DNA from 2 places in the Streptococcus equinus genome. Region 2 is predicted to be linked to the other one. Evidence: riboswitches for the same ligand, from Rfam matches in the RefSeq annotation. Region 2 holds a riboswitch; the other holds the start of a gene.
What was found. A riboswitch is a leader RNA that binds a small molecule or an ion and turns the genes downstream of it on or off. The one in region 2 is predicted to bind thiamine pyrophosphate.
Positions count from the first base shown of each region.

Region 1 (15,683 bases), 390 kb from region 2:
AGGATATTTAAGACAGTTGATTTTCCAGCACCTGATGCACCAAGAATAATAACCAACTCCCCCTTTTCAATCGCAAAATTGATATCATTGTTGGCAACAATCTCAGTCTCACCTGCTTGATAACGTTTATAAGAATGTTTCATTTCAATATATGACATTTTAACTAACCTCTTTATAGTAATTAAGAAAACCCTTTCTCTCTATTTTACCGAAAAATAGAAAATTAGACGAATATTTTGCACTCAACTTCTAATATTTTAACAACTAAAAAAACTCACCTAGATTTTCTCCAAGTGAATTTATGAGTTATATTTATTAATAAAAATTAAATACTTTCTTCTCTTTTATATCCGAATAGCCATGTTAAGATAAAAGCAACACCAAACGCTACACAATTGACAAAAATGTAAAGTGGTAATTGTTCATTCAAATATAGCAGTGCTCCCGGGATTCCTGTTAATCCCATGCCAGTCGCCTTCAGATGTAATAATGATGCCAAAAATCCACCAACACCTCCGCCAATCATTGACATGATAAATGGTTTTCCGAGTCGTAACGTTACTCCAAAAACAGCCGGTTCTGTAATACCTAAAGTTGCTGACAAGGCTGACGGAAAGGCAATCTGTTTCATTTTTGAAGAAATTGTTTTAATAGCAACCGCTAATACTGCACCTGCTTGCGCCATATTCCCGCATGTTCCGATAGGATTTAATAAATTCCATCCATCTTTAGCAAGCATATTAATTTCTAATAAATTTAAAATATGATGTATACCTAAAATACCAAGTAATTGTCCAAAGCATCCGTAAAGAAAACCACCAATACCATATGGTAAAGTTAATAATGCAGTAACAGCGTAAAGCACATAGTTTTCAACCCCATGAAAAATCGGTCCAATAATAAATAGTCCTAAAATTAGGCCACATAATAATGTTAAAAATGGGCGTAAAATTAAATCTAATGAATCAGAAATAATTTTTTTGAAAAATCTTTCAAGTTTCGAAGTCACAATTGCTGTGAAAAAGGCTGGAAGAACAGAACCTTGGTAGCCTACAACTTTCAAAAAGCCAAAGAATAAAATAGGTTGCGCATCACCTGAAGCAACAGAATAAGCATTTGGTAACGAAGGATTAACCAACATTAGACCTAAAACAATACCAATAATGGGAGTACCGCCAAAAATTTTAAACGTTGACCAAGCGACCAATGCAGGCAAAAAAGCAAAAGCTGTATCGGTTAAAATGCTGGTAAAAGTGATAAGATTATTAGGTACATCTGAAGTTTTTAAACCAAACAAATGAAGCACAGCCTCTTGTGTCAGCAGTCCTCTTAATCCCATAAATAAACCTGTTGCCACCAAAATTGGAATTATGGGAACAAACACATCACCAAATATCCTAATGGCACGTTTAATCGTCCATTTTCCATTTTGATTTTGTTTGCTTTCAACAGTGTTTGTATCAATTAAAGAGCTTTCCACTAAACTTGAAAATTCATCGTAAATTTTGTCAACAAGCCCTGTTCCTAAAATAATCTGATATTGACCTGAATTGTAAAAGCTCCCTTTAACTTTGTCAATATTTTCAACAGCTTTTACATTAACTAATGACTGATCTTTGGTTATGATTCGAAGTCTTGTTGCACAATGTTGAACGGATTCAACATTGTGAGCTCCTCCAACTTGCTCTAAAATTTCTTTTGCAATTTCCTTATTTTCCATTTTTACCTCCAATATTTAAAGTTGAAACTTTCGTTAAATGTTTGCTCTGACAATTGATGATGTGTTTTTTACTAATAGTTTTTGGGAAATATCTCAATGACATAACTTTTTGACCATCATTAATAAAAATTTCGATGGCTGACATATCTAAAAAGATTTCTAGTTTTTTTAAAGATGTTAATTCAAAACCTTTTTCCTGAACAGAATCATCAACCCAGCTTTTACGCTTTAATGTTAAATGACTTGTATCAACAAGCAATTCAACTTCATCTGCTAAAATGACACTTAAATAAGTTACATCTTCTTCAAAATTAATTTCAATTGATAGAATTTCGCTATTCTGCATCATTGAAAATTTTGAATTTGAATCGATTTTAAGTAGCTCCTGAGTATTTAAAATTTCTACTAATGGCCTTTGGATTAATTGATCATCTTTTAGAATGAGTTCACGAGGCATTGTCAAGCAATGTAAATAGCCAAAACGTTTAGTCGGACATCTTTCTTCTTCCTCATCTGTCATTCGACTCATCCAGGCTAACATTATATAGCGACCTTTTGGATCTTTAAACGTTTGTGGAGCATAAAAATCAAATCCGTAATCAAGTAGCATGAAATCTGAAATACGTTCAAACTTCTTTTCCTCCACAAAACCCAAAATATAGGCTGAATAACTAGAAATTGCTGAATCAGTAACAACATCTCTTTTCTGAGGTGAACAAATTAATACTTGCTTTGACTGAAAATCTAACAAATCAGGACACTCACACATCTGATCCAAGCGTTCATCCGCAAAAAATAATCCTTCATAGGTCCAATCCATCAAATTTTTTGATTGATAAAGTGCAATTACACCTTTTTTAGAAGTCATTTGACTCCCGACGATCATCCACCATAAATCTTGATACCTAAAAACCTTAGGGTCTCTATGATGCTCAGACAAACCGCTTGGTGTTGTAAAACCTGGATTTTTTAAAAAACGCATACCATCTTTACTAATGGCAACTTTTTGAAAAGATTTTCTAATCCCATTATTCTTGGTATTACCAGTATAAAAAAGATAGAGATGATCTTTACACACCATTGCCGAACCAGAATAAATACCGTCTTTATCTTCAATAGTATCTGGTAAAAGTGCCGAACCTTCATGTTTCCATTCTAATAAATCAGTCGAGGTAAATAAGCCCCACTCTTTATATGAATGGTTTAAGCCAAATCGATTCCACTGGTGAAAGACATAGTATTTTCCTCTAAAATATGATAAGCCATTTGGATCATTTAGCAAACCCTTTGGTGGTTCTAAATGAAGCTTGTTTAAATAAATATTTTCCAATGTTCCTCCTTAGTTGCAATTAATATTTACAACCAATATATTAAACGCTTTCACCGTCCTTTAACATAGGATAATTTAAGTAATATATGGAAAATATTAAGATAACATACCTTTTTAAAAAAAGCTGTTGTATACTGATAACATGAAACATTATCTTAATCAATATACAGATCGCTTCACCGAATTTAGCAACAAAAGCATATCTGATTTAATCCTATATAGTAGTGGAATTGAGTACTGTGAACCCAATCACTACTTTGGTTTACGAAATAGAGATTATCATGTCATTCATTTTGTAAAAGAAGGAAAAGGAATTCTTTTCATTGAAGGAAAAGAGTATGCTATTTCTGCTAATCAACTTTTTATTATACCATCTGGTTATAGTTTTCATTATAAAGCTGACAGCACTGATCCTTGGAAATATTCTTGGATAGGCTTTTTAGGTATTAAATCGAACTTTATTTATCAAGCTGCAGTTAAAAATCAGTTTGTCTTTAATTGTCAAAACGCACAAATTTATGAAAACATCATTGATGATATATTAAAAGTTTCGAAAACATCTCTTGGATCTTTTTTTAAAATCAATGGTCTGTTATACACTCTAATAGGAAAACTGATTGAAGAAATCGGCATACTTGATTATTCAACAAGTCAATCGATTTCAACTTTAGCTATACATTATATGAATTTACACTATCATGAACCAATTCAAATGCGAGAAATCGCAGAATTTGTCGGTATTCACCCTGGTTATTTCTCAAGTATATTTAAATTAGAACAAGGCATCACTCCAAAACAATACCTTATCAACTTGAAACTTACAAAATCTAAAGAATTGCTACTCCAAACAAACGATCCCATAAATATTATAGCAAGTTCAGTGGGCTTTTCTGATGCTTTAGCTTTTTCAAAATTTTTTAAAAAATCAACTAATCTTTCGCCAAGAGAATATAGAAAGGAAAAAAATAATGACAATTAATATTCATGTAGATTTAGATAATCATATTTTTCACCTAAAGAACGACAACATGAGCTATATTATTGAAATTGTTAATAATAATTATTTGAAACATTGCTATTGGGGACATGCTCTAAATTCCTACAATAAACTCAATAAAGCAAAGATGTCTAAAAGGACTTTTGCTGCCTTTTCAGACACAAATAATCCTGATTTCTCTTTAGAATTTCTACCTCAAGAATTTCCAATAGATTATCAGGGTGATTATAAAAATCCAGCAATAAAAGTTACTCTATCTGATGGTAGTGACATCATTCGTCTTAACTATGATAGTTATGAAATTATTAATGATGCCATCATTCTCAATGAGCTACCACATGCTCGAAAAAATGACACCGATTCAGCAAAAACTTTAATTATAAATTTGATTGATAATATTGCTAAAATAAAAGTTCAACTTTTTTATACAATCTTTGAACACACTGATGTTATTGTGCGCTCTAGTAAAATATTTAATATTGGAAATGCGGCATTTACTCTAAATCATTTGGTTAGTGCTTCTTTTGATTTACCTTATCAAAATCAATTGTGTCATAGTTTTTTTGGCTCACACCAAGATGAATTTCAAATTCAATGTCAAAAAATTTCTCATGGACAATTTAAAATTGGGACATCACGCGGAGCAAGTGGCCCACAATATCCACCATATTTAGCAATTTCGGCAAACGCTACAGAATTTTTTGGAGATGTTCATGGAATGACTCTAATATACAGCGGAAATCATACTGAACTAATTGAAAGAGACCAGTACGATCAACTAAGACTTCAAATTGGACTAAACCCTGATCAATTTTCTTGGATTCTTCAACCAAATCAATCCTTTCAAACGCCCCAAGCAGTTCTTAGCTACAGCCCGAACGGCCTAAATGGTCTCGCACAAAATTTTCATAAATTTACCAAAGATCACCTGATTAATCCTGTTTTTCGAAAAAAATCTTCTCCTATTTTGATTAACAGTTGGGAAATGACATATTATGATGTCAATGAAAAATTGATGCTAGGAATTATCAATAGAGCATCAGAATTGGGGTTTGAGGCTGTTGTTCTTGATGACGGCTGGTTTAAAGGAAGAACATCTTCTAAATCCTCGTTAGGCGACTGGAAAGTTGATAAAGCAAAATTTCCAAATAACCTTTTTAACATCATCAAAGAAGCACACCAAAAAAACTTAAAATTTGGAATCTGGTTTGAACCAGAGATGATTTCTCCAAATAGTGAGCTCTATAAAAAACACCCTAATTGGGTTGTGAAATCACCAAAATACGATTGCTTTTTTAGTCGCTCACAATGGGTTCTAGATCTTACACAAAAAGAAGTTCAAAATTATATTATCTCGACTCTAACTAACTTCATTAATACCTATTCAATCGATTACATCAAATGGGATATGAATCGTCATATTGTCGAGAGTGAGAGCCAATTAAAAAATAGTCAACATTCAAAAGCATTTTCACATCTTTATATGCTTGGACTTTATCGTATTATGAATCATTTAATAAAAACTTTTCCAGAGGTTTTATTTGAAAACTGCTCTAGTGGAGGAGGGAGACTTGATTACGGCATGTTATACTATTTTCCACAAACATGGGCAAGTGATAACACAGATGGATTAAATAGACAATTTATTCAATACGGAGCAAGCTACCTTTTCCATCCATATCAACTAACAGGTCATGTCTCTGCAATTCCTAATCATCAAACCATGCGATCTACTCCTTTAAAATCAAGAATGAATCTTGCTTCCTCAACAAATATGGGATATGAATTAGATATTCTCAATTTAAACAACGATGAAGAAAAATATATCTCAAATCATATCAAAGAATACAAATCTGAAAGAGATACCATTCAAAATAGTAATTTCTACAGAATTATTTCACCATTTGATTCAAATATCTGTAGTTGGATGTTTACAACTCAATTCGAGTCAATTGTATACATCTTCAGAAATCTCAATAAAGTCACACGAAAATACGAGATACTAAAAATCCCTTATTTAGATGTAGACTCTGACTACTACATTTCTGAACTCGATTTAGTTATTTCTGGTAGCGAACTAGCCTTTTCTGGTATTTATGTAGAATTTCCTAACAATGATTGGGAAAGTTGTAAATACCATATAAAGAAAATAAGTAACTAAAAAGTGCCCTACTACTAGGACACTTTTCTTTTCACCTTAAATCTTATCCAAAGCTAATCGTAAGTCTTCAATCAAATCATCTGCGTTTTCTAGACCAACTGAAACACGAATTTGATTACGTGTGACTCCACAAGCTTGCAAATCTTCTTCAGACAATTGTTGGTGTGTTGTTGTTGCTGGGTGCACGACAAGTGATTTAGCATCAGCGACATTTGCCAAATCAGAAAAGATTTCAAGATTATCGATAAATTTGTGGGCTTCTTCTTGACCACCTTTGATATGGAAAGTAAAGATTGAGCCAGCACCTTTAGGGAAATATTTTTGAGCTAACTCATAGTAAGGACTTGATGGCAAACTTGGGTAGTTAACCTTTTCGACTTTAGGATGATTATCCAAAAATTCGACAATTTTTTTCGTATTTTCAAGGTGACGACCAATACGAAGAGACAATGTTTCAAGACCCTGTAACAATAGAAATGCGCTAAATGGTGATAGAGCCGCACCAGTATCGCGTAGCAATTGAACACGAAGTGCTGTGATGAACGCTGCTGCACCAACATCACGTGTATAGCTAATGTTGTGATATGATGGATCTTCATCAACAAATTGCGGGAATTTGCCGGAAGCTTCCCAGTCAAAGTTTCCAGAATCAACTACCACACCTGCAATCGTTGTTCCGTGCCCACCAATAAACTTAGTTGCAGAATGAACTGAAATATCAACGCCATGTGAGAAAACATTAATGAGATAAGGCGTTCCAAACGTATTATCTGTGACTAATGGAATTTTATGAGCGTGTGCAATATCAGCAATTTTTTCGATATCAGGGATATTAATAACTGGATTACCAAGGGTTTCAATCAAAACTAACTTAGTATTCTCTTGAATTGCATTTTCAAGTTCATCCAAATTTGAAACATCAACAAATGTTGTTGTAACTCCATAGCGTGGCAAGGTTTCTTTAAGTAAATTGAAAGTACCGCCATAAAGTGTTGTCGCAGCCACAACGTGATCGCCTGCATGAGCTAACCCAAGCACAGCGTATGTAATTGCTGCCATACCAGAAGCTGTCGCTACAGCACCAACACCGTTTTCAAGAGCTGCAATACGTTCTTCAAAAACAGCTACTGTCGGATTGCCAATACGAGAGTAAATATTACCTGGCTTCTTCAATCCAAATAAATCTTCACCTTCTTGGGCATCATCAAAAACATATGAGGTTGTCTGATAAATTGGAACTGCACGAGATTTTGTTGTTGGATCGACTTCTTGACCTGCGTGTAATTGTAACGTTTCAAAATTATATTTTCGTGTCATGGCATGTACTCCAATCATTAAATTTTCTGAATGTACGTACAATTTTACACTTTTTTAAAAAACTTGACTAATACTTATTAAAAAAGACTAGATATAGTTTCAAACTATACCCTTAATGAAAGGCTTCTGCAAACCGTTGAGTATCCAATTCAACCTGAGTTGATTTCGCCAAAGCTGAAATAACTGCAACACCATCAGCACCCGATTCGCAAATGTCTGGAACATCTCCAATTGTAATCCCACCGATGGCTACAATTGGAATTACTTTATCCAATTCACGAATTTCTCTTAAGCCTTTTAACCCAATCACTTCCCCAGCATCTGACTTAGATGGAGTCGGGAAAATCGGACCTACCCCAATATAATCAACCAAGTCTATCTCGGATAGTTGGTATTCCCTCACGTTTCCAACCGATAGACCTATAATTTTGTTTGAAAATAGTTTGCGGGCTTCAGTGACTGGCATGTCATCCTGCCCAATGTGAACGCCATCTGCATCAACTTGTAAAGCTAAATCAACATCATCATTGATGATAAAAGGAACGTGGTATTTATGACAAAGCTCCTTAACTTTGAGAGCCAAATCCAGTTTTTCTTTTCCAATTAAAGCTCCATCTACTTTTTCACGAAGCTGAAAACAAGTCACACCCGATTTTAACGCTGCCTCTAAAGTCTTAAAAAACATTCCTTTTGGACAATTCGGTGTGCCACAAATAAAATAGACTCTTAATTCTTCTTTATTCACAATAATCCTCAACCTTTTTCATTCTTTCAACGTCATCATTCGAAATTTGATGGAGTGCATCTATGAAAGCTACTTGAAAACTTCCTGGTAGCCCAATACCAGAATTTCTTTCGGCTATTTCTCCAGCTATGTTATAAACAGACATCGCTTCTTCTAGGCAGGAAAGTAAATCATCACTAGCTACACCAATAAACGCCGCTAATACAGCACCAAGTAAACAACCAGTTCCAGTCACTAAAGGCATGAGACTACTGCCATTATGCAAAAGTTTTACATGACCATTTACAGCGATAGCGTCTGTTTTTCCTGTGATAACAATTGGTAGTTTTAGCTGTTTATGTGCTTTTAAGGCAAGCTGTCCAATGTTCGCAACGTCAGCCGAATCAACACCTTTACTTGCTACATCTTCTCCAATAAGCGCAGCAATTTCACCCGCGTTACCACGAATTAATGAAAGTTTGTGATTTTCAATTAAATCATTTGCAACTCGTTTTCGATATGGTCCAACACCTGCAGCAACAGGGTCAAGTACCGTTGGGACGCCATTTTTTTCGGCAATATCTAAGGCATCCTTATACAGCTGCCAAGTTTTATCACTTAATGTTCCGATATTGATAAGTAACCCGCTGGCACTTGGCAAAAAGTCTTCTAAATCCTTTTGATACTCACTCATTGCTGGCGAAGCATCCAGTGCAAGCAACCCATTAGCTGTAAAATTCTTCACAACATCATTTGTGATACAAATCGTTAGCGGATTTTGTTTTCTCAATTCATCTAAATAGCTCATTTAGTCTCCTTTGTAGCTGACATGGTTGACTGGACCATTTCCATGACCGAGTTCCGGTGCAGTTTTTATTGCTTCAGTAATAAAATGTTTAGCCGTCCCAACCGCTTCTTGAACACTTTTGCCTTTAGCAAGCTCTGCTGTAATGACTGCTGCGTAAGTGCACCCTGTCCCATGAGTATGCTTGGTATGAATACGTTCCGATGAAAACATGACAACTTCTCCATCTTCTAAGAATAAAAAATCTTTAGCTTCTTTTTCTAAGTGTCCACCTTTGATGACGACGTTTTTAACACCGTATTTTGATTGAATGACTTTTCCCGCTTCGAGAATTGCAGCCTCGTCTTTCAATTCTTTTCCAAAAAGAACTTCTGTTTCTGGCAAATTTGGTGTAATTATAGTGGCAATTGGCAGCAACTTTTCTTTTAGAGCTTCAACTGCTTCTGTACTAATCAAACGGTCGCCACTGGTTGCTACCATAACAGGGTCTAATACGTATGGGCAAGAAATAGTATTCAAATACTGACTTACTCTCTCAATTGTCTCAACTTCAGCTAACATTCCTGTCTTGATTGCATCTGGTGTGATATCTGAAAAGACACTCTTTAACTGTTCATCTAGAATTTTTTGGTCAAGATTACAAATATCTTGAACGCCTTGTGTATTTTGAGCTACAACGCTTGTTACTACTGCCATTCCGTAAGCACCACGCGCCTGAAAACTCTTCAAATCCGCCATAATTCCTGCGCCACCGCTCGGATCTGTACCTGCAATTGTTAATGCTACGTTTAATTTAGACATTTCTTACCTCCTCTGGCCATTCTTCTTGATCATATGCCATTTGGAAAAATTGACGTTCATGCTGACAACTTTCCAAAAAGACTCGAATGATTTCCTTTTCCTTATCTTTTGGTAGTTGGCTACTATATGTTCTTAATAGCTCAAAATAAGTTGGCAAACAAGCAGTTGCTTCGTCTTTAGCATAGAAATCAAACCAAGCTTTAAAAGGATTCTCATCTGAAACTTTTCCGCTTTCCAATACTTTTTGAGCCACTTGCTGATAAATCCATGGACACGGAAGCATGGCTGCTAAAATATAAGCTGGATTATCTTGATTAAGCTGATAATACATATGCTTAATATAATGATCTGAACTTGGATACCATGCCTTATCTGCAATGATATCATGATACTCTTTACCAGCAGCTTTAGCCAAAATATGATGAGCACCAACTTCATGGTTAAAAATAAAATCAATTTGTCCTAAGAAAAAATTCTTACTTGCTTTATCAGGAATTTTTGCAAACAAAAGAGCATAAATATCAGCAAATTTTTCTAAATAGATTGCATCTGCTTTTAGATAATGACAAATCGCCTTTTCAGACAGTGTCCCATTTACCATATCTTGAATAAAATCATCTTTAGAAATCTTATCAATGAAGACAAGGCTTCGTTCTTTCATTTCATTAATCATTTACTTTTCCTTTACTATCTCTATAAATTCATCTAAGGTTTGAATGGTTTTAAAATCATGTTCAAAACTATCTTGGGGATTATCTTGATTTGATAAAAATACACCATTTATATCACATTTTTTAGCCTCTTTGAGATTTCTAAGACTGTCTTCTAAGTAATATATTTTTTTGTCTTGTAAATTCTCTTTCTCCAAAAGACAATGATAAAAATCCTCAGTTTTATCGGGAAATCCTATTTCAATACAGGAAATGATTTTAAAAAAGTATTTCAATACTCCTGAAGATTTTAAACCAATCTGAGCTAAATCTTGATAATTTGATGTTACGGCGTAAATCAAAAATCCTTGGTGGTGTAAGTCAGATAACATCTCATAAGCCTTAGGCATTAGGCTCACTTGTCGATAAGCATCCACCAGAAGACTCTTTAATAAGTTTTCTTGAAAGACGAGATTTTGTGATGTGAAGAATTCTGCAAGATACAACTCCGCTTCTGGCATATTTAATCGCCAAAGATGTTTTTTTATCTCATCAGTATAATCAACATTTGCCATAGCCAAAAGCTCTTTAACCACATCGTCCCATAAGCCGTACGAATCAAAAATTACGCCATCCAAATCTAGAAAAATAATATTTTTATTTTTGGGCGACAAGAGCAACATAACCTCCTTTGTCATACCCATCAATCGGCTCTTCAACAAAATCATTAGTATAAATCGGTTGAGCCGTAAGGGTTTGAAAATATCGAATATTTGTCATGCCAAGTTCGTCTCGAAGAATCGCTTCTTTTTCAAGAGGTGAATGGAAAATAGCAGAGCGAACAAGCTCGATTGGGTAAGGAAAAGTTGGGGCAATCTCTCGAAAAATTTCTTTGTTATATTCGCCTACATGCGCAGCAAATTTATACAAGATACCATAAGCACTTTCAACTGGAACATCCAATAAAATCAAATGTCCTCCCTTTTTCAAAGCTTGATGACAATTCTGATAAGCTGACGATAAATCTTTGATATAACTTGAACAACCATTTAAATAAATCACATCATAAGATTCTTTTGCTAATGTAGCAGTTTCTGCATCACCAATTTTAACTGTCATTCCACGTTTTCTGGCAATTGTTGCCATATCACTTGATGGCTCAATGCCATATTTTACTTGAATTCCATATTGTCTATGTAAAGCACTTTCAAAAAGACCACTACCACAACCGATAGATAAAATTTTTTCTTTTTCAATATTATGCAAAGCACGATGTAACAACTTTAATTCACTGGCAAACACATTACTATTTGTCATAAACCACTGATCATAAGCATCTGCATAACCATCAAACATTTTTGCTTTTGTCATCTTTTACCTCTCTCTTTCGATTTCTTCTACTTCGTATAATCTTGCTAAATTCATAAAAGATGTTGAATACCTCAAACCTCGAAGAACAAGCATAGCAATTGCACCTCCGATTAACGTTGCCAAAACAAATCTCGGTGTAAATAAAAATAATGATTGCGCTTGTGAGGCTTTTGCTAACAATTCACTATCACCATTTGCTGAGTAAGTCCAAAACCAGACCATAACTGGTGCTGAAATAAATGATCCAATCAAACCTGTTCCTAGAAATTCGCCAAACCAAGACATACTAACTTTTCTGGTCAACCGATAAAAATGTGAAGCCAAAAACGCCCCAGGCACTGAACCAATGATAGCTAAAGGTGCAACACTTGCAACACCTGGCTGCGTTAAAATCCGCATAATAGCAACAATAAAAGCCATCGCTACTGCATATAGCGGTGTCATAAAAGTTCCTGCTATAACATTCATAACGCTTGACATAAATACCATTCCTTCGATTCTAAAAATCGGTGTTAGTAAATAATCCAAAGCTATCATAATAGCTAAAGCAGATAAACGGTGTACACGATTACTCGTCATAAAAAATCCTTTCTCGACACCAAAAAGCACACAAAGCTCACAGAAAATAAAAAACGCCATCTGAAAAAATTCAAATGGAGTTTAATTTATAATACTGCGAAACAGCTCTCTTGAATGAACAAAAGAACTATCAAATATCGATTTTAACGTACAACAAAAAACGTTGTAACTTACACATTTCCCTTCGTCAGTTCTAACTGCATCAGGTTCAATGGGTATAATCTCAGCTTTTACGCACCCCAAATGTCATATTTAATTACACAGATACTTTACCACAATCTTTTTTATACTGCAAGTGCTTTCAGGAAATTTTTTTAGCACAACACACACAATCTATCGATGATTCCTGCTTTTTCTTGTGAATTGTCAGAAAAAAGGTATAATTTGTACAAAAGAACTTCAATAACAGGAGTAAAATATGAAATATTTGGGACAAACTTTCAAACAATTAAGAGAAGCGAGACATATTTCACTTGCTAAAGCTTCTGGCGAGCAATTCTCTCCTTCAATGCTTTCTAAATTTGAAAGTGGAAAAAATGATATCTCTGCTCAAAAATTATTTATTGCACTTGAAAATACTCACATTGAAATCAATGAATTCCTTTACCTGACCAGAGGATTTTTAAAAAACGACCTAGTAGAATTACAAGAAAAGATTTATTCTCTTGAAGAAAAACTTGACTGTGCTGGCTTACAACAATTGTATGAGAATGAGCTTAAAAGCCATCAAAATAAGGAAACAGATATGATTTATGCACTAATTGTTAAAGCTCATTTAAAAGCCTTTAATGATAGCGTTGAACTAACATCTGAGGAAGAAACATTTCTTTACAACTACCTTTTTGATACCGAAATATGGGGTAATTATGAGCTAACTTTATTTTCTACCTGCTCAACCTTATTATCTCCTAAGTTGTTTACTATGTATGCTAGAGAATGTCTCCGAAAAACAGACTTTTTAGGAGAAATCAAAGAAAATCGAAAAATCATTCATACAATGCTACTTAATGGTTTTCTTCTTTGTATCGATGAAAATGATTTTATCAATGCTAACTACTTCGACAAACAAATTCAAAAACACTTTTATCAAGAAAGTGAAGCCTACTATCGAATAATTTACTTGTGGGCAAAGGGATTATTTAACTACAAACAAGGTCAGAAGCAATCTGGTATGAAACAAATGAAAGATGCGATTCAAGTTTTAAAGATTTTAGATTGTCATTCAGCTGCTGACTATTACACTTCTGGCATGCAAAACGCCATTAAAAGCAATGACAATTAGGAGCTTTTGAATATATTCAAACTTCCTATGACGATAAAAATGTTATTTTTAACTAAAATTCATAAATAGTGATAGTGACTCAATTCGTTTATATAGTTTCACAGAAAAACAGCTCCTTGAGCTGTTTTTTTGTACTATCATTTTGAATATATTCAACATTTTGCCTTCTTAAAAGAAAAACATATTATAATGTTTCAAAATCAATTAAGGAGACAAAATGATGATATTATTTTTTAAAAATAAAATTTATAGCCTTCTAACCATTTCTCGTTTTCTAAATACTATTGGATCCTCCTTATATAATATTGTTTTTGTTATCTATGCTGCTACCGTTTTTCATTCGAAAATTATGGTTAGTATCGCCAATGTAACCATGGTTGTTCCGACACTTTTTACCATTTGGGTTGGCGTAAAAGCTGATCAAATCCAAGCTAAAAGGAAATGGATTGTCATCACTGGTTTTGTTCAATCAATTATTTTTACACTCTTAGCATTCATAATCACTGAGCCTAGTTTGCTGGCTTTCTCTTTTATCTGTCTTTTTAACATTTTTAGTGATGTGTTAAGTGATTTTTCAAATGGCCTACGAATGCCTGTCATTCAAAAATATGTTTTCCAAGAGGATTTAACCGAGGCCTATTCTTTTACGCAATTCATCACTTATATCTGCAGTTTTTCTGGACAAGCTTTAGGTATTTGGTTGCTAAAGATTTCTCAGCATAATTTTTCACTTGTTGCACTTATCAATGCGTTATCGTTTTCACTGTCAGCGCTTGTTGTATTACTCATCAAAGATAATACAAATTATGATGTCTTACCTAAAGACGAAAAACAGTCACTAAAAAAACATTTTTCATCTTTATATCACAACGTGATGCTAATTTTTAATGAGACTAGTGCACTCGATTTTAGTCGCCTAATTTTGTCAATTCTTTTTTTAAATATGCTCAGCGGCTCAGTTAATGCCATTTATAATATTTGGCTACTAACTGCAAATATTAGTCATTTTTCTTACAGTCAAGCACTACTCCTTATTGAGTTTATCTTAGTTGGTGGTATTTTGATAGGAAGCTTAACACCACACGATTATTTTTCTCAAAAATCAATTAGAGAGTTGCTAAAGATTAATGCGCTAATCTTCTTTTTCGTTGGTCTTTCAAATCTGATTCATCTGCCTTTAATTTTCGGTATTCTGCTACTAGGATTTGCAAGCTATCTGGTGGGTAAAGTCAACCCTAAAATTAGTTCTTTATTATTAAGTAATATTCCTACTGAGTCTTTGGCTCAGACAAGTAACTTCTTATCCTTTCTATTCACCCTATCACTTCCTATTGGGACTGTTTTATTTAGCAGTTTATCTTCGTGTAACATTACACTTACTTGGTTTACATTTCTTATTGTTACAGTTATTATTTTTAAATTCTCAAAGTCAAGAAAATAATTAAAAATGAAAAAAGAACCTGAGATTAGTCTTCAGATTCCTTTTTCTATATATCAGTCTATTTCTTCTCAATCGGTGCGACACTAGCCAGTAGTTTTTTGAGTCCGACTTCTGGGAAATTAATTTTAAGTTCTTGTGTTTTACCTGTTCCAGAGACAGCAAGGACAGTTCCATCACCCCATTTTCTGTGATGAGCGATATCTCCAATTTGCCAGTCGACTGCTTCTTTTGAAGCGCTAGCTGATTGACCAAACGGAACCCCTTTAACAGCTTTTGAATATGGCTGTGCTGCTCGTGTCGTTGGTTGAACTTTTGCTTTACGTGCTTGAAGAGCTTGTTGAAGACTCATGCCTTTACCAAACGACATTGAGTTATCATTGCTATTGCTATAGCGTACTCCAAATGAGGAATTAGCTGGGCGAGCTAAACCTTGGTATTGCAATAGCTCATCATCGATTTCACGAATGAAGCGTGATGGACGATTGTAACTTGTTTTACCAAACAA
Region 1 covers NZ_CP185763.1:43,912-59,594, forward strand. Annotated here, with positions in the region: gene ACN0NP_RS00210 (ABC transporter ATP-binding protein) at 1-158, opposite strand, end outside; gene ACN0NP_RS00215 (PTS transporter subunit EIIC) at 326-1,720, opposite strand; gene ACN0NP_RS00220 (glycoside hydrolase family 32 protein) at 1,710-3,050, opposite strand; gene ACN0NP_RS00225 (AraC family transcriptional regulator) at 3,193-4,029, shown strand; gene ACN0NP_RS00230 (alpha-galactosidase) at 4,019-6,208, shown strand; gene ACN0NP_RS00235 (O-acetylhomoserine aminocarboxypropyltransferase/cysteine synthase family protein) at 6,245-7,525, opposite strand; gene thiE (thiamine phosphate synthase) at 7,638-8,270, opposite strand; gene thiM (hydroxyethylthiazole kinase) at 8,263-9,057, opposite strand; gene thiD (bifunctional hydroxymethylpyrimidine kinase/phosphomethylpyrimidine kinase) at 9,058-9,855, opposite strand; gene tenA (thiaminase II) at 9,848-10,528, opposite strand; gene ACN0NP_RS00260 (HAD family hydrolase) at 10,529-11,209, opposite strand; gene ACN0NP_RS00265 (class I SAM-dependent methyltransferase) at 11,163-11,876, opposite strand; gene thiW (energy coupling factor transporter S component ThiW) at 11,880-12,455, opposite strand; TPP riboswitch at 12,618-12,707, opposite strand; gene ACN0NP_RS00275 (helix-turn-helix domain-containing protein) at 12,874-13,737, shown strand; gene ACN0NP_RS00280 (transporter) at 13,958-15,178, shown strand; gene pcrA (DNA helicase PcrA) at 15,237-15,683, opposite strand, start outside.
Region 1: it holds a riboswitch for thiamine pyrophosphate, as region 2 does, so the genes downstream of both, thiW (energy coupling factor transporter S component ThiW) here and thiT (energy-coupled thiamine transporter ThiT) in region 2, are expected to answer to the same signal.

Region 2 (15,683 bases):
TCTTGCGGAGTTAGCGAGTCCTGAAAATGTGAATTTCATGACTAAATACGCGCGTGGTTTGATTTGTGCGCCAGTGTCTGAGAAAATCGCAGAACGTTTGGAACTTGTTCCTATGTCAGAAGAAAATACAGATGCACATGGCACAGCATTTACTATTAGTGTAGACCACAAGACGACTTCAACAGGTATTTCAGCATTTGACCGTGCTAAAACCATTCAAGAATTAGCCTCACAAAGTAGTAAAGCAAGTGATTTTCATTGTCCAGGTCATATGTTTCCTTTGGTTGGACGAAGTGGTGGCGTTCTTAAACGTCGTGGACATACAGAAGCAAGTCTTGAATTGGCACGCTTGGCGGGGAGTCGAGAAGCAACTTATATTTGTGAGATTTTAAAAAATGACGGCACAATGGCACGAAAAAGTGATCTCAGGGAATTTGCTCAAAAATGGGATTTGACCATGATTGAAGTTGGTGATATCGCACGTTACGTCAGTTTTCAAGATAGTCCCAAGGTGAAATTGCCATCGAGTTATGGTGATTTTGACCTTCGTTTATTTGAAGATGAGTTTCATCGTGAGCACATCTTGTTGTCAAAAGGTGAGTTGACATCTGCTGAACCGCTTTTGCTTCGTCTGCATTCAGAATGTTTGACAGGGGATATTTTTGGGTCATATCGTTGTGATTGTGGGGAACAGCTGCACGCTGCCATGAAGAAAATCAATGAAATTGGTCGTGGAGCAATTTTGTATCTTCGCCAAGAAGGACGTGGCATCGGACTAAAGAACAAGCTCAAAGCTTATCAGCTGCAAGAAAATGGTTTTGATACTTATGATGCCAATGTTGAGTTGGGTTTTGCACCTGATGAGCGTGATTATCAGATTGCTGCAGATATTTTATCATTTTTGAAAATCCAACAAATCAGGCTTTTGACAAATAATCCTGATAAGCTGGAACAACTTACGGCTGCTGGCATTGAGATTGTTGAACGCTTGCCTTTACAGGTGCCGGCTCACCAAGAAAATCGAGCTTACCTACAAACCAAACAAGAAAAATTTCATCATTTATTACACATTATTTAAGGAGTGACTATCATGACAACATTTGAAGGAAAATTTATTGGAAAAAATGTCAAAATTGCTATCGTCGTCGCACGTTTTAACGAATTTATCACCTCAAAATTATTGGGTGGAGCAATGGACGGCTTGATTCGTAATGAAGTGTCTGAAGAAGACATTGATGTTTACTGGGTTCCAGGTGCTTTTGAAATTCCATTTATGACGAAAAAAATTGTGGCGAGTGGAAAATATGACGGTGTCATCACACTTGGTAGTGTCATCCGTGGGTCAACCAGCCACTACGACCTTGTCTGTAACGAAGTGGCTAAGGGTGTTGGTCAGATTAATCTTACTAGTGACATTCCAGTTATGTTTGGCGTGATTACGACTGAAGATATTGAGCAAGCTATCGAACGTTCAGGCTCAAAAGCTGGAAATAAAGGCAGCGAATGTGCGCAAGGTGTGCTTGAAATGATTGACTTAGCAAGACAACTTTAAGTTGAAAACGAGAAAAAGCTAGGAAGTTGTCCTAGCTTTTTAGTATTAAACAAAAAGAAGAGATTATCTCTTAACTAAAAACATTTTTCCTTGTGTCGGAATGATAATGGCTAGTGCTAAAATGACGAAAACCAAAGTTAGAAGACCAGCTGTGCCATTGACCGTAAACGAATATAAGTAAGGTGACATACCTTTTGGAGCGTAGCTTCCCCAGAAGATAAAACCAGCTACAAAGTGCCAAAAATAGCGGACAAAGACAGCTAATAGAGCACCACCTGTTGCGTAAAATAAAGCGCGTCCTTTATTGTCTTTTGAAAGAGCATTTTGAAACGGAACTGACAAAAATCCTGCTAACCCCATTGAGACAAAAGCGATGATGTATTCGATGATAACTTGCGATAAAGCCAAATACCAAACTTTACCTAAAATGAAATGAAGTAATCCCCAGATAAGTCCGGCTAAAGTACCATATTTTGGACCACGGCGAAGTGCAAAGAGTACTAGGGGGATAGCTCCAAACGAAGGTGTGAACCAGCTAGCAAAATCTGGAATATAAGATAAAGCCATGGCTAGTGCAGCAACAAGGGCAGTCTCAATCAAAGCAGACAGTTGAGAATTTTTCGACGACATAAAAAGCTCCTTCTAATACAAAGGAGCTTTCTTTTTATCTGATAATTGTACAAGGCGATTTCAAATCATCGTTTTAAAAAAGTCATGTCACAATCCCTACGCTCGTACTAACGAGATCAGGTTATCAGGATTTCGCGTCATGCGATCTCAGCCAGAAGCACTCCTTTGTGAAATTTTAATTACCTATAGTCTAGCACTTTTAAAAATGACTTGTCAAGAACTTTTTAATCGCTTTCAAGAAAATTAAAGCCCGTAATTGTAGTCACCGTCTTTCATGGCTTCAACCGAACCAAGAAGATAACCATTCCCGACCTGACTAAAGAAGTCGTGGTTGGAAGTTCCAGTTGAAATACCATTCATGACAATTGGATTAACATCATTAGCGGTGTCTGGGAAAAGAGGGTCTTGTCCCAAATTCATAAGAGCTTTGTTGGCATTGTAGCGTAAGAAGGTCATGACTTCTTCAGTCCAGCCAACTTCATCGTAAAGTGATTTGGTATAATTTTCTTCATTTTCATAAAGCTGGTAAAGTAAATCGTACATCCAATCACGCAGCTCATCTTGCTTGTCTTCTGGTAATTCATTAAAGCCTAGCTGGAATTTATAACCAATGTAAGTTCCGTGGACAGACTCATCGCGGATAATCAGTTTAATGATTTCAGCGACGTTAGCTAGTTTGTTATTGCCAAGGTAATAAAGCGGGGTAAAAAAGCCTGAATAGAAGAGAAAGGTTTCTAGAAAAGTTGAGGCAACTTTCTTTTGCAGGGCATCGCCGTTTTCATAAATATCGTTGATGATTTTTGCTTTTTTCTGTAAAAATTCATTCTTGTTTGTCCATTCGAAAATGGCTTCAATTTCTGATTTGGTGTTAAGCGTTGAAAAAATTGAAGAATAAGATTTGGCGTGGACAGATTCCATGAATTGAATATTGTTAAGAACAGCTTCCTCATGCGGTGTACGGACGTCAGCGCGAATAGCTTCAACGCCGGATTCTGATTGCATGGTATCAAGCAGCGTCAAACCGCCGAAGACTTTGCCAACCAGGTCTTTTTCCTGGTCAGAGAGTTTGCGCCAGTCATCGAGGTCGTTCGACAGTGGAATACGAGTATCAAGCCAAAATTGTTCAGTCAACTTTTCCCAAGTTGACTTATCGATGACATCCTCAATCTCGTTCCAATTGATGGCTTTATAATATATTTGTGACATCTATTTTCTCCTAATGGATTTGAGTAAAGTTAATAAATGAATAACATAGTGTTTAACGTCTTGTTATTAGGTCCTTTAGGACCAAAGTAAGTTTGCAAGAGTTACGACACGTAATCAATCGGCTCGATACTAGTCGATTGATGAAGTTAGTAAGTGAACTAGGCAAGCCGCCCTAGCGGTTGCCGTCTCGTTATTAGGTCCTTTAGGACCAATAACAAGTGTTCAGTTAGATTACACAGCTTTCGCATTGGTTTGAGCCGACTTCGTCCCCGTCATCTGTAAAGGTACGAATGTAGTAGATTGATTTAATACCTTTGTTAAAAGCATAGTGACGAAGGATTGATAAATCTCGTGTGGTTTGCTTGCTTTGCGTTTTCCATTCGTAGAGCCCTTCTGGAATATCGCTGCGTAAAAACAATGTGAGTGACAAACCTTGGTCAACGTGTTCAGTTGCTGCTGCGTAGACGTCGATGACTTTTCGCATATCCATGTCATAGGCAGAAGTGTAATACGGGATAGTCTCAGTTGAAAGCCCTGCCGCTGGGTAGTAAATTTTTCCGATTTTCTTTTCTTGACGCTCTTCGATACGTTGCGTAATTGGGTGCAGCGAAGCAGACACATCATTGATGTAAGAAATTGACCCGTTTGGAGCAACAGCTAATCGGTTTTGATGATAAAGCCCATCTCTCATGACAGCATCACGAAGCACAAGCCAGTCTTTTCCGCTTGGAATGAAATGCTTAGCAAATAATTCTTTGATTCGGTCTGATTTTGGAACATAATCACCCGTAATATATTTATCAAAATATGAGCCATCAGCGTAGCTTGATTTTTCAAATCCAACAAAAGTTTGTTTGCGTTCACGAGCGATATTATTTGACTCCACCAAAGTCCAGTAATTCAATAACATGAAATAAATATTGGTAAATTCAATGGATTCAGGACCGCCGTACTGAATATGATTTTGGGCTAAGAAGGTGTGAAGTCCCATAGCACCAAGTCCAAAAGTGTGAGCTTGCTCATTACCGTGCTTGATTGTTGGAACGGATTCGATAGAAGATGTATCAGACACGAATGTCAAGGCACGTGTCATAGCCTTGATAGAGCGACCAAAATCAGGTGAAGTCATCATGTTAACAACGTTTGTTGAACCAAGATTACATGAGATATCTGTTCCCATTTTGGTGAATTCCTGAGCATCGTTAATTACGCTAGGTGTCTGTACTTGTAATACTTCTGAACAAAGGTTTGACATGATGATTTTGCCATCGATAGGATTTGTACGATTTGCAGTGTCGATATTTACCACATAAGGATAACCAGATTCTTGTTGTAATTTTGAAATCTCAGTTTCCAAATCACGCGCTTTAATCTTCGTTTTAACGATATTTGGATTGGCTACCATGTTGTCGTATTCAGCTGTGATGTCGACATAGCTGTAAGGAACACCGTACTCACGTTCAACACTAAACGGGCTAAAGAGATACATGTCTTCGTTGTTACGAGTCAATTCGTAAAATTTATCGGGAACGGTAATACCAAGTGAGAGTGTTTTGACGCGGACTTTCTCATCGGCGTTTTCTTTTTTTGTTGATAAGAAAGCTAGGATATCTGGGTGAAAGACATCAAGATAAACGGCACCGGCTCCCTGACGTTGTCCAAGTTGATTTGAATATGAAAAGCTGTCTTCAAATAACTTCATAACTGGAACAACACCTGATGCTGCGCCTTCGTATCCTTTGATTGGAGCGCCAGCTTCGCGAAGATTTGACAAATTAATGCCGACCCCTCCACCAATACGAGACAATTGTAGTGCTGAGTTGATTGAACGACCGATTGAATTCATATCATCTGTCATGGAAATCAAGAAACATGACACAAATTCGCCACGTCGACTGCGACCAGCATTTAAAAACGAAGGAGTAGCAGGCTGATATCGCTGATTAATCATTTCAGTAGCTAAATCTTTTGCCAAGTCTTCATTGCCGTCAGCAAAATAAAGGGCATTAAATAATATTCGGTCCTCGATGCTTTCAAGATACTGGCTCCCGTCGTTAGTCTTTAAGGCGTATTGCTGGTAAAACTTGTAGGCTGCCATGAAAGATTTGAAACGAAAACGGTGAGCGTGTAGGTCTCTTGATAAGCTTTCGATAAATTTAGGGGAGTAGCTACGAATGAAAGCTTCTTCGAGGTAATCATGTTCAATCAGATAGTTGATTTTATCGGTGATGGAATCAAAGGTCATCGTATTTGGAATAACATTTTCTAAAAAGAAAGCCTGAAGCGCTTCTTTGTCTTTATTTAGAGGGATTTGACCATTGATTGGACGGTTAATTTCGTTATTTAGGCGAAAGTATGAAACGTCGCCGAGATTATTGAGGCTCATAAAGTTAGTTACCACTTTATTATCGATGTGGTAATTCCTTTCTAATTTTGAATTTTTTATCTAGATAATCTCTTTTAGTTTGCTTGGTTGAAAACCTGAAAAAGAAATGTCGCCAGCCTTAATAACTGGAGCAGAAGTAAAGCCGAGGCTTTTAACGTAGTCGACCATATCAGGCTGCTCATCGATATTAATTTCTTGGTAATTGGCACCTTCTTTGTCTAAAAGTTTTTTGGTCATTTTACATTGCATGCAATTATTTTTTGAAAAAAGTGTAATTTTATTAGTCATGAGGATTTCCTCCATAATTCGTTATATTTTTTTAAATCAATGTTTAATTAGAATATCCAAAAAATACTAAAAAGGCAAATGATATAGCTTACAAAACCACAACATCTTGTACCAAAGTACTTAAAACTGCACAAAATATAGTGTTTGCGTACTTTTCGCTAGCTCAATTAGCGACGTCACATGACATGTTATATAATCTGACACAGAACTGTAAATTAATGTTGACATAATTTTCTGAATTTTGTATAATTAAAACACTAAAATTATATTCGGGGGTCCGTACATGACAGAATTTTTATCAAAATTTTCTTTCAAAGAGAATGACTATTCTTATTTCAATCTTGAAGAAGTCGTTTCTCATTATGGAGGAAATATCAAAAGAATCCCTTATACAATTCGTATATTACTTGAAAGTTTACTCAGAAAGTATGATGGCGTAGATGTTACAAAAAGTAACATTGAAAATTTAGCAACTTATAATCCTAAAAAAATCCATGGCGAAGTACCATTCAAACCAAGTCGTGTTATTTTGCAAGACTTTACTGGTGTGCCAGTTGTCGTTGATTTGGCATCAATGCGTGATGCGATTGTTGCAAACGGTGGAGATGCTGAATTGATTAACCCTGAAATTCCGGTTGATTTGGTAATCGACCATAGTGTTCAAGTTGATTTCTTTGGCTGTGACACAGCTCTAGAAGACAACATTAACATGGAGTTTAAACGTAATAATGAGCGCTACGAATTCTTGAAATGGGCTGAAAAATCATTTGATAATTATCGTGCGGTCCCACCAGCAACAGGAATTATTCACCAAGTTAATATCGAGTATCTCAGTGATGTGGTCATTGAAAAAGACGGTGTTCTTTATCCTGATTCAATGTTTGGTACAGATAGTCACACAACAATGATTAATGGTATTGGTGTTCTTGGTTGGGGCGTTGGAGGAATCGAAGCAGAAGCTGCTATGCTTGGTGAGGCTTCGTTCTTCCCAATTCCAGAAGTTATTGGTGTTCGTTTGACTGGTAAATTACCTAAGATTGCGACGGCAACTGACTTGGCACTTAAAGTGACACAGGTGCTTCGTCAAGAAAAAGTTGTCGGCAAATTCGTTGAGTACTTTGGTGATGGTCTTTCAAACCTTAGTCTTGCTGAACGTGCAACTATTGCTAATATGGCACCTGAGTACGGGGCAACATGCGGATATTTCCCAATCGATGACGAAACGCTTAATTACATGCGCTTGACTAATCGTGATGAAGACCATATTGCGCTAACAAAAGAATATGCTAAACACAATAATCTTTTCTACGATCCAGAGCACCAAGCAGAATACACTAAAGTGGTTGAAATTGATTTATCTACCATTTCGCCAAGCATTTCTGGGCCAAAACGTCCGCAAGATTTGATTGATTTGACACAAGCTAAGCAAACCTTCCAAGAAAGTTTAACACGTGAAGCCGGTGTTCAAGGATTTGGCTTGGGGGCTGATGAGATTAACAAAACAGCAACCGTTCATTTTGAAGACAAAGATGTCGAAATCAAGACTGGACATGTTGCTATTGCAGCTATCACATCATGTACGAATACTTCAAATCCTTACGTGCTCATGTCAGCTGGACTACTTGCTAAAAAAGCTGTTGAAAAAGGGCTGCGCGTAGCTCCAACGGTCAAAACGTCGCTTGCTCCAGGTTCAAAAGTAGTAACAGGCTATCTTCGTAATTCTGGTTTGCAAGATTATCTTGATACGCTTGGCTTTAACATTGTTGGATATGGTTGTACGACATGTATCGGTAACTCAGGTAGCCTTCGTCCAGAAGTTGCAAAAGCTATTACTGACACTGACTTGCTAGCATCAGCTGTTTTGTCAGGTAACCGTAACTTTGAAGGTCGTGTTAATCCACTCGTCAAAGCAAACTTCCTTGCTAGTCCACCGCTAGTTGTGGCTTATGCGCTTGCTGGAAATACGAATATTGATTTGACAACTGAGCCGCTTGGTTTCGACCAAAATAATGAGCCTGTGTACCTTAAAGACATCATGCCAACAAATGACGAAGTTGCCAAATACGTTGATAAATTTGTCACTCGTGAATTGTTTGAACATGAGTATGAACATGTCTTTACTGATAGTGAAAAATGGAATCAAATTCCAACTGAAGAAAGCCAGATTTATCACTGGAATGAAGCGTCAACTTACATTCAAAATCCGCCATATTTTGACCATTTAGGTGATGATTTGGTTATCAAACCGCTTAAAAATTTGAAACCTTTAGCAAAATTTGGTGATAGTGTGACAACAGACCACATTTCTCCAGCAGGTAACATTGCTAGAAATAGCCCTGCTGCTAACTATTTGACAGAACACGGTGTTGATTATCTTGATTTCAACTCATATGGTAGCCGTCGCGGTAATCACGAAGTCATGATGCGAGGCACATTTGCGAATATTCGTATCCAAAACCAATTGGCTGATGGAAAAATTGGTGGATACACAAAATATAAAGGCGAGCTTATGCCAATTTACGATGCAGCTATGCATTATAAGGAAGATAATGTTGGCACATTAGTGATTGCTGGTAAAGATTATGGTATGGGGTCAAGTCGTGACTGGGCAGCAAAAGGTTCAAACCTTCTTGGTGTCAAAGCTGTGCTTGCTGAAAGTTTTGAACGTATTCATCGCTCAAACCTTGTAATGATGGGCGTTTTGCCGCTTCAATTATTAGAAGGAGATACCGCTGTAAGTCTTGGCTTAACAGGCTACGAAACTTATGATATTAACCTTTCAGAAAATCCTGGCATTCACGATATTGTTGATATCGTTGCACGTGATGAGTCAGGTGAAAAACACTTTAAAGCCATGGTACGTTTTGATGCTGATGCTGACATCCGCTATTACAAAAACGGTGGTATTCTACCAATGGTTGTTAGAAAGAAATTAGGGGGTGCTTAATATATGACAGGAGCAAGTGGATTAAAAGATTTAATTGCCTGCAATACCCGTATTAGTTCAATTATTGATGATAATTTATCTTATGCAGGTTACAATATTTCAGAATTAATGGATAACGATGCTAGCTTTGAAGAAGTCATTTACCTTCTTTGGAATTTGCATTTGCCAAATAAAACAGAACTTGATGATTTTGTAAAATTGCTACGCGATAACTATGAAATCAGCGATGCCGTTGTGCAATGTATTATGATTCAATCACGTAATCATTTGCATCCAATGAGTGTACTTCGCTCAACTGTCAGTCTCCTTGGTGTTTATAATATCAATGCCGAAGATAACTCTGAAGAAGCAACATACGAACAATCTATTCAATTGATGGCAAAGATGCCAACAATTATCGCTACTTTTGCACGCTTACGTGAAGGCAAAACACCAGTGGCACCGCGTAAAGATTTGTGCTTTGCAGCTAATTTCCTTTACATGTTAAATGGAGAAGAACCAACCGATTTACAAGTTAAAGCCCTTAATCGTGCTTTGGTTTTACATGCTGACCATGAATTAAATGCTTCAACATTTGCAGCGCGCGTGTGTGCCTCAACTTTAGCTGATATTTATTCTTGTGTGACGACAGCGATTGGTACACTAAAAGGACCACTTCATGGTGGAGCTAATGAACGTGTCTTTGACATGCTCAAAGAAATTCGTGAAATGGGTGATACCAAAGCTTATCTTAAGGAAAAACTTGATTCACAAGAAAAAATCATGGGATTTGGTCACCGTGTTTATAAAACACAAGACCCTCGTGAAAAATACCTTCGTGAAATGGCAAAGGCTTTGACAGAAGGCACAGAAAACGAAGTTTGGTATAACTTGTCACGCGAAATTGAAGACTACATGAAGCATACCAAGGGTCTTATTCCAAATGTCGATTTTTATTCAGCAACGGTTTATCATGTGCTTGGCATTGATAGTTCAATCTTCACACTTATCTTTGCGATGAGTCGTGTGTCAGGTTGGATTGCTCACATCCAAGAACAACAAAAACACAACAAACTTATTCGACCTCGTTCACGTTACAAAGGTGAACTTGGTTTGAAGTATGTACCGCTTGACGAACGTTAAAAGATAGGAAAGGAAAATGAATTATGGCAGATAAAATCACTTTAGAAAATGGTCAGTTGGCTGTTTCTAATCATCCGATTATCCCTTTCATCGAAGGTGATGGTGTAGGTCGTGATATTTGGAAAAATGCGCGTGCAGTCTTTGATGCAGCGGTTGAAAAAGCTTATCAAGGTGAGAAAAAAGTTGCGTGGCATGAGCTTTTAGCTGGTAAAAAAGCACATGAAGTAACTGGTGAATGGTTGCCTAAAGAAACACTTGATACTATTAAAGAAGATTTGATTGCTATCAAAGGACCTCTTGAAACGCCTGTTGGTGGTGGGATTCGCTCACTTAATGTGACCCTTCGTCAAGAATTAGATTTATATGCATGTGTTCGTCCAGTTCGCTATTTTAAAGGAATTGAAAGTCCGCTTAAAGAACCTGAAAAGACAAGTATTACTATTTTCCGTGAAAATACTGAAGATATTTACGCTGGTATTGAATGGGAAGCCGGCACAGCAGAAGTGAAAAAAGTCATTGAGTTCTTGCAAAATGAAATGTCTGTCAAGAAGATTCGTTTCCCTGAAACAAGTAGTATCGGTATTAAACCCATTTCAAAAGAAGGTAGCGAACGTCTTATCCGTTCCGCTATCGAGTATGCTTTAACAAACGGTTTGACTCATGTGACAATCGTTCATAAAGGAAATATTCAAAAATTCACTGAAGGTGGTTTCCGTAAATGGGGTTATGAACTTGCTGAACGTGAATACGCTGATGAGTTGGCAAATGGAAAATTAATTATCAACGATATTATTGCTGATAATTTCCTTCAACAAATTCTGCTTAATCCTGAAAAATTTGACGTTGTTGCTTTGACAAACTTAAATGGAGATTATGCCAGTGATGCGCTTGCTGCTCAAGTTGGAGGTATCGGTATCTCGCCAGGTGCTAATATCAACTATGTTACTGGTCATGCGATTTTCGAAGCGACACACGGAACGGCTCCTGACATTGCTGGTAAAGACATTGCAAATCCATGTTCTGTTCTTTTGTCAGGTTGTATGTTGTTTGATTATATCGGATGGACAGAAGTAGCTTCGCTGATTACAAAAGCTATTGAAACAACTTTTGCTAAGGGGCAATTTACTGCTGATTTAGCACAAGGAAAACAAGCGTATTCAACAAGTGATTTTGCAGCAAAACTAATCGAAAATATGTAAAAGCTAACCTAGAACAAGTCTTGTTCTAGGTTTTTTGTTATAATAAAAATAGTTTTTATTTTTAGAGGTTGGAATGTTATGGGGTATTCAGTAACGGATATTGTATTCCTTTTTTTTATTTACTCATTTGTCGGATGGCTTTGGGAGACAGTTTACTGTTCGATTAGGGATAAAAAATTTGCTTATCGTGGTTTTTTGGTCGGACCTTATTGTCCTGTTTATGGGTTTGCGGTCACGACCGTTTTACTAGCAACGGAGCCGTTTCAAAGTAATCTTTTATGGCTGTTCTTAAGCGGCATGCTCATTGCGACCCTTTTTGAGTTTATTGCTGGCTGGTTTTTAGAGTACTTTTTCCATATGAAACTTTGGGATTATAGTCACTTATGGGGAAATATCAGAGGATGGATTGCTCCGAAGATTTCGTTATTCTGGGGCTTTAGTATTCTTATCTTGGTAAAATGGGTTCAGCCAGTTGTCATGTCAATCATTGAGCGGTTAAATATCTGGTATGCTCTTGGAATTGTCAGCATGATGACGGCTGACTTGATTTGGACTGTCATGGATACCGTAAAATTCCAACAAGCAGCAGCAACGTTTGAAAACTATGTTCGAACAGAGCAAGCAAAAATGTTAAAATCTGTCAGAGAAGAATTCAATGATTGGACAAAACAAAAAGAAGTATTCGCTAAGCGTTTGGAAAATCTTCGTTTGCGTTTAAATGAAAATTTAAAAATCAAGGGTGTTCAACCTTTTCGTTTCAACCAACGTCGTATGCTTAGAAACTATAGTCAATTTAGTTTGACAACAGCGCCATTCTTCAATGAAATTCGAAAACAAACACAAGCTTTGAAGAAGAAAAAGGCAGAAAAGAAAAACCATTAATTAATTCATCAAAAGTCTGAAATCAAATTGTTTCAGGCTTGTTTTATTTACAAAATAATGTTATGTTGAATTATTTAAACCTATTTGCAAATTTATTTTCCAGAAAAACAAAAAATTTGCATGTTAAAAGTGCTGATTTTCCTTATTTTTTCAAAAATGAAAGCACATACAGAGCGTGAAACTATTGAAATAAAAAAGTGTTTATGCTATAATTATGGCTTGTAAGGGTTATCATAAGATAATCCGAAAAAACACAAATAAAAGGAGAACCATAATATGGCTTCAAAAGATTTTCACATTGTTGCAGAAACAGGTATTCACGCACGTCCAGCTACTTTGCTTGTTCAAACAGCTAGCAAATTTGCTTCAGACATCACTCTTGACTACAAAGGTAAAGCAGTAAACCTTAAATCAATCATGGGTGTTATGAGCCTTGGTGTTGGTCAAGGTGCTGACGTTACTATCTCAGCTGAAGGTGCAGACGCTGATGACGCACTTGCAGCAATCGAAGAAACAATGACAAAAGAAGGATTGGCTTAAGAAAATGACAGAAATGCTTAAAGGAATTGCCGCATCTGATGGTGTTGCTGTTGCTAAAGCGTATCTACTCGTTCAACCTGATTTGTCATTTGAAACTGTTACAGTTGAAGATACAAGTGCAGAGGAAGCTCGCCTAGATGCAGCATTGAAAGCATCTCAAGACGAGCTTTCTATTATACGTGAAAAAGCAGTAGAAACACTTGGCGAAGAAGCAGCTGCCGTATTTGACGCACATTTAATGGTTCTTGCTGACCCAGAAATGATCAGCCAAATTAAAGAAACTATTCGTGCAAAACAAGTTAACGCAGAAGCAGGACTTAAAGAAGTGACTGACATGTTCATCACTATCTTTGAAGGAATGGAAGACAACCCATACATGCAAGAACGTGCCGCAGATATCCGCGACGTTGCTAAACGTGTATTGGCTCACCTTATCGGTGCTAAACTTCCAAACCCTGCAACAATTGATGAAGAATCAATCGTTATTGCACACGATTTGACACCTTCTGATACTGCCCAATTGAACAAACAATTTGTTAAAGCCTTTGTTACTAACATTGGTGGACGTACAAGTCACTCAGCTATCATGGCTCGTACTCTTGAAATTGCCGCTGTTCTTGGTACAAATGATATCACTAGCCGTGTTAAAGATGGCGATATCGTTGCTGTAAACGGTATCACAGGTGATGTTATCATTAACCCAACAGATGAAGAAATTGCTGAATTTAAAGCTGCTGGTGAAGCATATGCTAAACAAAAAGCTGAATGGGCTCTTCTTAAAGACGCTGAAACAGTGACAGCAGATGGTAAACACTTCGAATTGGCAGCTAACATTGGTACACCTAAAGACGTTGAAGGTGTAAACGCTAATGGTGCTGAAGCAGTTGGTCTTTACCGTACAGAATTCTTGTACATGGATTCACAAGATTTCCCAACTGAAGATGAACAATATGAAGCATACAAAGCAGTTCTTGAAGGCATGAACGGTAAACCAGTTGTCGTTCGTACAATGGATATCGGTGGAGACAAAGAACTTCCATACTTTGATCTTCCAAACGAAATGAACCCATTCCTTGGATTCCGTGCACTTCGTATTTCTATCTCAGAAACAGGAAATGCAATGTTCCGTACACAAATCCGTGCACTTCTTCGTGCATCTGTACACGGACAACTTCGTATCATGTTCCCAATGGTTGCACTTCTTAAAGAATTCCGTGCTGCTAAAGCAATCTTTGATGAAGAAAAAGCTAACCTTAAAGCTGAAGGTGTTGCCGTTTCAGATGATATCCAAGTTGGTATCATGATTGAAATCCCAGCTGCAGCTATGCTTGCTGACCAATTTGCGAAAGAAGTTGACTTCTTCTCAATCGGAACAAACGACCTTATCCAATACACAATGGCTGCTGACCGTATGAACGAACAAGTTTCATACCTTTACCAACCATATAACCCATCAATCCTTCGTTTGATTAACAACGTTATCAAAGCAGCTCACGCTGAAGGTAAATGGGCTGGTATGTGTGGTGAAATGGCTGGTGACCAAAAAGCTGTTCCACTTCTTGTCGGAATGGGACTTGACGAGTTCTCTATGTCAGCTACATCAATTCTTCGTACTCGTAGCTTGATGAAGAAACTTGACACAGCTAAAATGCAAGAATACGCTAACCGTGCTCTTACAGAATGTTCAACAATGGAAGAAGTTCTTGAACTTAGCAAAGAATACGTTAACGTTGACTAATAACATATAAAGAATCTGAGAATTATCTCAGGTTCTTTTTTATAATTGTTATAAAAGTGTTAAAAAATACTTGACTTGGAGTCGACTTTAAGGTGTATTATTTTTTTGGAAGAAGGTTTTATCGCTAGTAAACTTTATTCAGTAATTTTATAAATATGAAAATTTGAAGGTACAAAGTATTTGTCAAAATTTTCAGAATTTTTTTGTGTTAAAATATTGAAAAAAGTTAAAAAAGTGATAAAATGGAATTATCACATTTAAAGGAGATATCACTTGACTAAACAGTATAAAAATTACGTCAACGGTGAGTGGAAACTTTCTAAAGAAGAAATTAAAATTTACGCTCCCGCAACTGGTGAAGAGCTTGGTTCTGTTCCTTCAATGAGCCACGAAGAAGTTGATTACGTTTATGCTTCTGCAAAAGCAGCTCAAAAAGCATGGCGTGCACTTTCATATGTAGAACGTGCAGAATACCTTCACAAAGCAGCAGATATTTTGATGCGTGATGCTGAAAAAATCGGTGCAGTACTTTCAAAAGAAATTGCGAAAGGTTACAAATCAGCTGTAGGTGAAGTTATCCGTACTGCTGAAATCATCAACTACGCAGCTGAAGAAGGAGTTCGTCTTGAAGGTGAAGTCCTTGAAGGTGGCAGCTTTGACCCAGCAAGCAAGAAAAAAATCGCTATTGTTCGTCGCGAACCAGTAGGTTTGGTACTTGCTATCTCACCATTTAACTATCCAATTAACCTTGCAGGTTCTAAGATTGCTCCTGCCCTTATTTCAGGGAACGTAGTTGCCCTTAAACCACCTACGCAAGGTTCAATCTCAGGTCTTCTTTTGGCTGAAGCATTTGCTGAAGCTGGACTTCCTGCAGGTGTATTTAACACAATCACTGGACGTGGTTCAGTAATTGGTGACTACATTGTAGAACACGAAGCTGTTAACTACATCAACTTTACAGGTTCAACTCCAGTTGGTGAACACATTGGTCGCTTGGCTGGTATGCGTCCAATCATGCTTGAACTTGGTGGTAAAGACTCAGCTATCATTCTTGAAGATGCTGACCTTGACTTGGCTGCTAAAAATATCGTAGCTGGTGCTTACGGTTATTCAGGTCAACGTTGTACTGCCGTAAAACGTGTTCTTGTTATGGATAGCATTGCTGATAAATTGGTTGAAAAAGTTTCTGCTCT
Region 2 covers NZ_CP185763.1:1,584,105-1,599,787, forward strand. Annotated here, with positions in the region: gene ribA (GTP cyclohydrolase II) at 1-1,078, shown strand, start outside; gene ribE (6,7-dimethyl-8-ribityllumazine synthase) at 1,091-1,552, shown strand; gene thiT (energy-coupled thiamine transporter ThiT) at 1,616-2,182, opposite strand; TPP riboswitch at 2,259-2,357, opposite strand; gene nrdF (class 1b ribonucleoside-diphosphate reductase subunit beta) at 2,426-3,388, opposite strand; gene nrdE (class 1b ribonucleoside-diphosphate reductase subunit alpha) at 3,615-5,774, opposite strand; gene nrdH (glutaredoxin-like protein NrdH) at 5,835-6,062, opposite strand; gene acnA (aconitate hydratase AcnA) at 6,346-9,009, shown strand; gene ACN0NP_RS07980 (citrate synthase) at 9,013-10,131, shown strand; gene icd (NADP-dependent isocitrate dehydrogenase) at 10,155-11,330, shown strand; gene ACN0NP_RS07990 (putative ABC transporter permease) at 11,409-12,212, shown strand; gene ACN0NP_RS07995 (phosphocarrier protein HPr) at 12,489-12,752, shown strand; gene ptsP (phosphoenolpyruvate--protein phosphotransferase) at 12,757-14,490, shown strand; gene ACN0NP_RS08005 (NADP-dependent glyceraldehyde-3-phosphate dehydrogenase) at 14,764-15,683, shown strand, end outside.